Regions from separate parts of the Halobacillus amylolyticus genome, predicted to be linked through region 1. Evidence: riboswitches for the same ligand, from Rfam matches in the RefSeq annotation. Region 1 holds a riboswitch; the other holds the start of a gene.
What was found. A riboswitch is a leader RNA that binds a small molecule or an ion and turns the genes downstream of it on or off. The one in region 1 is predicted to bind glycine.
Positions count from the first base shown of each region.

Region 2: linked by a shared signal. The riboswitch ahead of serC (3-phosphoserine/phosphohydroxythreonine transaminase) and the one ahead of gcvT (glycine cleavage system aminomethyltransferase GcvT) in region 1 are both predicted to bind glycine.

Region 1 covers NZ_CP095075.1:370,229-374,635, forward strand. The annotation lists gene MUO15_RS02005 (DEAD/DEAH box helicase) at 1-1,518, opposite strand, end outside; glycine riboswitch at 1,684-1,776, shown strand; glycine riboswitch at 1,780-1,885, shown strand; gene gcvT (glycine cleavage system aminomethyltransferase GcvT) at 1,949-3,049, shown strand; gene gcvPA (aminomethyl-transferring glycine dehydrogenase subunit GcvPA) at 3,068-4,407, shown strand, end outside.
Region 2 covers NZ_CP095075.1:1,198,537-1,202,943, forward strand. The annotation lists gene MUO15_RS06295 (phosphoglycerate dehydrogenase) at 1-779, opposite strand, end outside; gene serC (3-phosphoserine/phosphohydroxythreonine transaminase) at 793-1,875, opposite strand; glycine riboswitch at 1,995-2,074, opposite strand; tRNA gene MUO15_RS06305 (tRNA-Val) at 2,444-2,516, opposite strand; gene MUO15_RS06310 (alpha/beta hydrolase) at 2,746-3,468, shown strand; gene MUO15_RS06315 (YjcG family protein) at 3,514-4,029, shown strand; gene MUO15_RS06320 (GNAT family N-acetyltransferase) at 4,029-4,407, shown strand, end outside.

The DNA.
Region 1 (4,407 bases):
GCCGCCGGGTATATGTTCTAAAATATGGTCAAGGTCTCCGACAGCCTGTTTAAATATCTCGATTTTTTCATATAAAAGGTTCAATATTTGATCCTCAATGGTGTTTTCAATCGCAAAATTATAAATATGAACGTCTTTCTCCTGCCCGAAGCGATGTATTCTGCCAATCCGTTGCTCAAGGCGCATCGGATTCCATGGTAGGTCATAGTTGATCATATTGTTGCAAAATTGCAGGTTAATGCCTTCAGCCCCAGCTTCTGTGGTCACCATGACTTGCGCCTTTGTTTTAAAGAGATGTTTCATCCAGTCACGTTTACTCTTATTAAATTTGCCACTAAAAGGAACAGAGGTAATCCCATGTTGTTGCAGATACCATTGTAAATAAAATTGACTGGCCCGATATTCTGTGAAAATAATGAACTTTTCAGCAGATTTATCCATGATTTCAACGACCCGTTTTGCTTTAACGTGGTGGGGAAGTGTGCCTAAACGATCGATTAGTTCTGCCAACATGGTAGATTTGCCTTCTTGTTTGTTCTGCATGGATTGTAATGACATATAACAAGCTTCTCTTGTCGAACAGAGTTCTTTTGCTAACGTCAGCCATGTGAAAGAAGGAGAGTTGGATTTTAAGGCTGCAAGCTCTTCGTACATTTTCTTTTCCTCATCAGTAAAAGTAAGACGGACATTTGTCACGTGTCGTTTTGATGAATCAAGCCCTGTATCTTTCCTGCGGTTACGAATCATCAGCTTACTGAGTAAGGAATGGATATGCTGGTGGGTACCGGAATGTTCAAGGGACGTTTTACGATATTTCTTTTTAAAAGTCGTTAAATCACCAAGGTATCCGGGTTTCAAGATGGAAACTAGATTGAATAAATCACTCAAATTATTTTGGATAGGTGTAGCTGTAAGTAATAAACAATATGTTTTTTTTAATTGCTTGACGAATTGGTAATTTTTTGTTTGATGATTTTTTAATTTGTGAGCTTCGTCAATAATAATCAAGTCATAAGGGATCGACAAAATTTCCTCCTTGTGAGCTTCTCTTTTAGCCATATCAATCGATGTTACAGTAATATCCCAATCCTGCCAGGCTGCCTGTTTCTTTCGGGGAGAAAAGGCCTGAATATAAAATTTCTCGTTTAATTCTTGAACCCACTGATTTACGAGGGAAGCGGGAGTTAAGACGAGAACCTTCTTTGCCATTCCTCGAATCATGTACTCTTTTAAAATAAGGCCTGCCTCCAGTGTTTTTCCAAGTCCAACTTCGTCAGCAAGAATAGCTCGTCCATTCATTTCATGGACAACCTTTTCACATGCATCGATTTGATGATCTAGAAAATTAACATGGGGCAGATGTTTTGGGGATAGTAATCCATTAAACTCTGGGATGGACCGATATTCTAAAGCCTTGTAGCCGAGCTTAAACTCGTTCCATGAACAAAGGGAATCGGGTTGAGCAAGGTTCTCTGACAGAGAGAGTATATAGTCTTGGTCGTAATGTGTCTCAACCATTTGATCAACTCCTATACTAATAATAAAAAGAATTCATATAAATTTGAAATCGGCATTCGTTCTTATGGTAGGCTATGGTATAATGAAGCAGAAATTTAAGATAGTTTGTCACATAGCTTTACAGGTTAGTATGCCCAAATTAATCTAAGAAAATACTAGTAGCGGATGATTGCAAGGGGAGAGACTACTTTTGTGGCGCCGAAGGAGCAAGCAATCAATGATTGCGAATCTCTCAGGCAAAAAGACCTTTGTAGGACGCAACTCTGGAGAGTGTTTACGATAGGTAAACCACCCAAGAAGCAAGCGGACGAAAACGTCATTGTGTACGTTTTTAAAAACGCCAAACTTTCTGGTGAAACGGACAGAGACTCCCGATAAAGCGGTAGAGTCTCTTTTTTTATGCTTAATTAGATCTTATAGGAGTGATAGGATGACTGAATTGAAGCGTACCCCCCTTTTTTCTGAGTATAAGAGGTTAGAAGCGAAAACGATTGATTTTGGAGGATGGGATTTGCCTGTCCATTTTTCAAGTATTAAAAAGGAGCATGAAGCGACTCGTACAAAGGCAGGCCTTTTTGATGTTTCCCATATGGGAGAGGTCACGGTAAAAGGAAAAGACAGTCTTGACTATTTACAAGGGATGTTAACCAACGATGTGTCAAAGCTTGAGCCGGGAAAAGCACAATATACGATTATGTGCTATGAAGATGGTGGCACGGTGGACGATTTAATTGTTTACATGTTAGCTACAGATTATTATCTTCTTGTCATCAATGCAGCAAATCGTGATAAGGATGTGCAGTGGCTTAAGGATCATCAAAAAGGAGAAGTGACCATCACAGATGTCTCTGATGATTACGTTCAACTTGCACTTCAGGGGCCACAGGCAGAACAGGCATTGCAGCAACTGACAACTGCAGATCTGTCTTCGATTAAATTTTTCCGTTTCTTGCAGGATGTTTCGTTCAGCGGTGTTGAAGATAAGGCCATCGTTTCACGTACCGGTTATACAGGTGAAGATGGCTTTGAAATTTATCTTCCTGCTGCATCAGGTCCGGCCCTGTGGCGGGCAATTTTATCTGAAGGTGAAGCTTTCGGGGTGCAGCCAATTGGGCTGGGTGCTCGTGATACGCTGCGTTTTGAAGCTAACTTGGCATTATATGGCCAAGAACTCAGTTCTGAAATCACGCCAATTGAAGCAGGACTTTCTTTTGCTGTGCGAGTGAAGAAAGATGCAGATTTTATTGGTAAAGAAGTACTGAAAAAGCAAAAAGAAGAGGGAACAGCACGCAAGCTAGTCGGTATTGAAATGATCGACAAAGGCATCCCGCGTACCCATTATGAAATATTAGATGGTGAGAAGTCGATTGGATTTGTCACAACGGGGACACAATCACCGACACTAGGAAAGAATGTCGGTCTTGCTCTGCTGGATAGTGAATATACAGACGAGGGGACAGAAGTCACTGTTGTAGTACGTAAACGTAAGTTGCAAGCAAAAGTTGTCAAAACACCTTTTTATAAACGATAAGAATGAGGGGGAAGAGTTATGGAATTCCGTTATTTACCGATGACTGAACGCGATAAACAACAGATGATGGAAACAGTTGGTGTCAAGTCAACAGACGAGCTGTTTGCAGATATACCTGAAAATGTACGCTATAAAGGCGATTTAAATATCAAAGCTCCCAAAAACGAATTTGCACTTATGAAGGAACTCACACAGCTTGCTGGGCAAAATGTCAATCTGAAATCACATACCTCATTTCTAGGGGCTGGTGTGTACGATCACTATATTCCTTCTATTGTCGATCACGTCATTTCAAGATCTGAATTTTATACAGCCTATACACCTTATCAGCCAGAGATCTCCCAAGGGGAGCTTCAGGCGATATTTGAATTTCAGACAATGATTTGTGAGCTTACAGGAATGGATGTGGCTAACTCATCCATGTATGACGGTGGAACAGCTCTTGCTGAAGCGGTTAACCTTTCGGCTGGACAAACGAAGAAGAAGAAAGTGCTCGTCTCAAAAGCGATCCACCCAGAGTCGATGGCGGTTATCCATTCATACGTCAAAGGACCTGGGGTAGAGGTTGTTGAAATCGATCATAAAGATGGTGTAACAGACCTTGATCAATTAGAAAAAGAGTTGGATGAAGATACGGCTAGTGTAGTTGTACAATACCCTAACTTTTTCGGACAAGTAGAACCACTTCAGCAGGTGCGTTCTATTGTAGATACACAAAAGAAAGCAATGCTGATCACCTCAAGCAATCCATTATCCCTAGGATATCTCACGCCACCGGGTGAATTCGGGGCCGATATCGTTGTCGGGGATGCTCAAGTATTTGGAATCCCCGCCCAATACGGTGGACCTCATTGTGGTTATTTTGCTACAACCAAGAAACTTATGCGTAAAGTACCAGGGCGTTTAGTCGGCCAGACCAAGGATGAAGAGGGCAGAAGAGGGTTCGTTTTAACACTGCAAGCTCGTGAGCAGCACATTCGTCGTGACAAGGCGACTTCAAATATCTGTTCAAATCAGGCGTTAAATGCGTTAGCTTCATCAGTAGCCATGTCATCCCTTGGGAAACAAGGATTAAGAAAAATGGCCTGGATGAACATGCAAAAGGCGGCGTACATGAAGCAGCAGCTAGAGTCTGCTGGATTTCCCATTGCTTATCAAGGAGCATTTTTTAATGAACTTGTCGTAAACATTGGCGATCATCTTGAAGAAGTAAATAAGAAGCTTTTACAAAAAGGAATCATTGGTGGGTACGATCTTGGAAAAAACTTCGACAATTTAGCAGGGCACATGCTTGTTGCAATTACAGAAATTCGTACGAAGGAAGAAATCGATCTTTTCGTTAAAGAACTGGGGGATAT
Region 2 (4,407 bases), 830 kb from region 1:
TACTTACCAACTTTACCACTTTCAAGGGCAGCCGCCATATCTTCTTCGTTCACCAGCCCACCGCGGGAAAAGTTCAGAATATTGACACCAGGTTTCATCATGTTAAATGTTTCTTCATTGAACATGCCGCTTGTATCCTTTGTTAACGGAACGTGCACTGTAATGTAATCAGAATAGGCAAACAGCTCCTTCATTGTCATGGCACGTTGCACATTACGAGACAGGTTCCAGGCAGTATTAACTGAAATAAATGGGTCAAACCCTATGACATCCATATCGAGGTCTAGTGCATCATTTGCTACTAGAGAGCCGACCGCTCCTAATCCAATCACCCCTAATGTTTTTCCTTTTATTTCTTTTCCGATAAATTGTTTCTTTCCAGTTTCTACAAGACTCGGAATCTCTTCGCCTTTTCCTTTTAACGTCCTGGCCCAGGATACACCGGAAAATAGATTACGGGATAACGCCATCAATGAAGTCAGTACTATTTCCTTTACAGCATTCGCATTAGCACCTGGTGTATTAAACACGACAATTCCACGTTCTGTATAATCTTCGACCGGAATATTATTGACGCCCGCGCCTGCCCTTGCAATTGCTTTTAGATTTTTGCCAAATTCCATGTCATGCATGTTATAACTGCGCACCACAATGGCGTCAGGATTCTCACTATCGTTATCTATTGTATAATTCACCTTTTCGAATACATCCAAGCCACGATCAGCAATGTTATTTAATGTTTTAATCGTGTTCAATTTGTCTTGTGTTAATGTGCTCATTTTGTTCTCCCCTTTACTCATGATTATTTTCAAATTCTTTCATAAAAGTGACCAGTGACCGTACACCTTCTATCGGCATCGCATTGTAAAGGCTTGCACGCATGCCCCCTACAGATCGATGGCCTTTCAACGTCTCAAGTCCCTCTGCCTTTGCTTTCTTAATAAAATCGGCATCTAATTCCGCCGACGGGCTGACAAAAGGAATATTCATAATCGAGCGACTGTCTTTATCTACTGGAGAAGTAAACAGCTCCGATTCATCAATAAAGTCGTACAATAGTTGCGCTTTTTCACGGTTGATACGCTCCATTTCCTTAAGCCCGCCAAGCTCTTTTATCCATTCAAAAACCAGTTTCGCCATGTAAATGCCAAATGTCGGTGGAGTGTTATACAAGGACCCGCTATCACTGTGCGTTTTATAATCAAGCATGGCCGGACAGTTTTCCGATGCTTTCCCAATTAAATCTTCTCGAATCACAACGACGGTTAACCCGGCAGGTCCGATATTTTTTTGCGCTCCAGCATAAATCAGACCATATTTAGAGACATCGATTTCTTCCGACAAAATATTCGATGACATGTCGGCTACAAGTGGGATGGTCCCTGTATCAGGAACTTCAGTAAATGCCGTTCCCTCAATTGTGTTATTCGTCGTAATATGGACATAATCCGCTTCCGGATCAGTCATTCCGCTGTCGACTACCGGTATATTAGTGAAATTGGCATCCTCTGAGGAAGCAACCACACGAATGTCACCATATTTCTTAGCTTCTTTGATCGCCTTCTTCGACCAGGACCCTGTATTGACATAGTCCGCTTTCCCACTTTTACCAAGGAGATTCATCGGTACCATAGCAAATTGCTGCGAGGCTCCACCTTGGACAAATAGAACTTTGTAATCCCCTGGAATATCCATCAGTTCTCTTAGCAGCTGCTCAGCCTCCATGATAATCTCTGTAAATAACTCCGATCGATGACTTAACTCCATCACAGACATTCCCGAATCCGCATAATTAACTAACTCTTTTTGTGCCTTTTCTAATACTGGTAGTGGCAATATAGAAGGTCCTGCTGAAAAATTATAAATCCGCTTCATGTTAATCAAACACCTCATTCATATTTATTAAAAATTACTAGTAATCCTTGGTCAAAATAGTATAAAAAAAGAGATTGGGATTCCCCAGCCTCTTAAGTGTCAGAATAACAATAAGTACTTGCTATTCTTCTGTCCTTTTTGCCTGAGATTGTGAACCCTTCGGCGATGCAATAGTTGCATTCTCTCCAGAAACTGCTCCTGTTATAGTGTGACCCATAACAATCAACGCTTATTTAGTTATAAAAATGTTAAGTGACTAGTTTAGTAGATAAAAAGTATTGTATTGTTCGTTTTTAAGACAAGAAAATTTGTATAAGTGGATTATAAAACATATTACCAAACTTCTCAAGAGAGATAAAACAAGCAGTTTATCTCTTTTCTTTATGATAGCGCTTACCTTGTTTGTTTAAAGGGATTAGAATAAAATACGAATATTTTATATATTGTAATAATTTTTATTCGCTTTTTCTTGTGTATTCCACACGCTGAATCATTTAGTGTCAAAACAAAAGAAATGACGCGGCCTCCCCTTTGTTAGGAAACCGCGCCATTTCGGCACTTTGATGGATGATTCCGATTGGGCTCGAACCAACGACCTCCACCCTGTCAAGGTGGCGCTCTCCCAGCTGAGCTACGGAATCACATTATGTAACATTTTGTTGTAAGGACAAGTACTAATATACATGGCTATCGTATCGATGTCAACGATTTTCACTGTTTTTTATTTTATGATGAATTTCTTCCCTTTCAAAAAAGATCGATTCTCCTTTTTTTCAAAATTATATGATAAAATAGAAGTGATACGTTTACATGATTTACGATGCGGTAATTTCCATTAGCAAACTTGCTCGGATGTTAGGAGGTGGTCAAATGGGGAGAGACGGTACAATGCAGGAGTACAGCATCAATAGCCAATACTTAAATGAAGAAATGACGTTAAACGTGTACACACCCAAAAACTTCTCGCCACTGTATAAATACCATTTCTGCATTATGCAGGATGGAAATGACTACTTTCAGATGGGACGGGCTGCAACGCTGAGTGATCAGCTTCATGCAGATAAAGAAATTGAAAATACGATTTTTATTGGTATTCATTATCATGATAAGTTTGACCGTCGGGATAAATACCATCCTGATGGAAAAAGGCAGGGTGATTATGTTAACTTTTTAGTAAGAGAAGTTGTTCCTTTTCTAGATGAGGAGCTCCCTGGCTTTTATATGGGAAATGGACGTACACTGGTCGGCGATTCGTTAGCTGGTACACTTGCACTAATGACAGCCACTCGTTTTCCAAATGTATTCGGTAACGTCATTATGCAAAGCCCATATGTTGACCCTCACGTTATGGAGGTCGTAAAAACGGTGAGGGATTTATCTTCACTGTCGATTTATCATACGATTGGAAATAAGGAGACTTCAGTAAACACCACAGATGGGGCAACAAAAGATTTCTTAAAGCCCAATCTCAATCTAAAAGAATACTTATCACATCAGCCTTTATCTTATGTTTTTCATGAGCTCGACGGTGACCACACATGGAAATCCTGGCAGCAGGATTTAAAGCGAGCTTTACAAACGATATTTGGCTAATGCCGCAAGTAGCGTGTAATGAAAGAAATAGGAGGGATCAACCGAATGAAATATGGTATAGCAATTTTTCCATCAAAAAAAGTACAGGATGAGGCAAACTCTTATCGTAAACGTTATGACCCGCATTACGCTCTGATTCCACCGCATATTACTGTTAAAGAGCCCTTCGAAACAGATGAACAGGTACTTGAATCAACGATTATTCCTGAATTAAAAAGAATTGCCAAAAGTACAACTTCATTTTCCATAAAGATATCCAAAGTTAGTTCTTTCTCACCTGTTACTAACACCATTTACTTAAAGGTCGACCCATCTGACGAAATTGTGAAACTCAATCAGAATCTGCACGAAGGAATTATCCCTGATAATAAGGAGTATTCTTTTGTTCCTCACATCACGATTGCTCAGAAGCTTTCCGATGAGGAGTTCTCTGATGTGTATGGGAGTTTAAGTATGGATAGTTTTGATATTGTAGACAAAGTTGATCGTTTCCAACTCCTCTATCAATTAGAAAATGGGGCTTGGAGCGTCTACGAAACTTTTCGGTTTGGTGAACAGTAATGCATCCGGATATTCGGAAAGTAACAAAACATGAAGAACTTAGCGATGCCCACCGTGTTAGGCGTAACGTTTTTATAAAAGAACAAGGGGTTTCAGAACAAGACGAGCATGATGCCTTCGAGGACCAGGCTACACATATCGTGGGGTATTTTGATGGAGAACCGTTTGCAGCTGCTCGACTCAGATTTATTGAGGATTATGCTAAGCTTGAAAGAATTTGTGTAGAGAAGGCTCACAGAGGCAATTCCTTCGGCAAGCAAATCATTCACTACATGGAAACAGTGATTAAAGATGAAGGATATTCAAGGGCCAAGCTTAACTCGCAAACTCACGCAGAAGGCTTTTATGAAAGTCTCGGATACCGTACTGTGTCGGAAG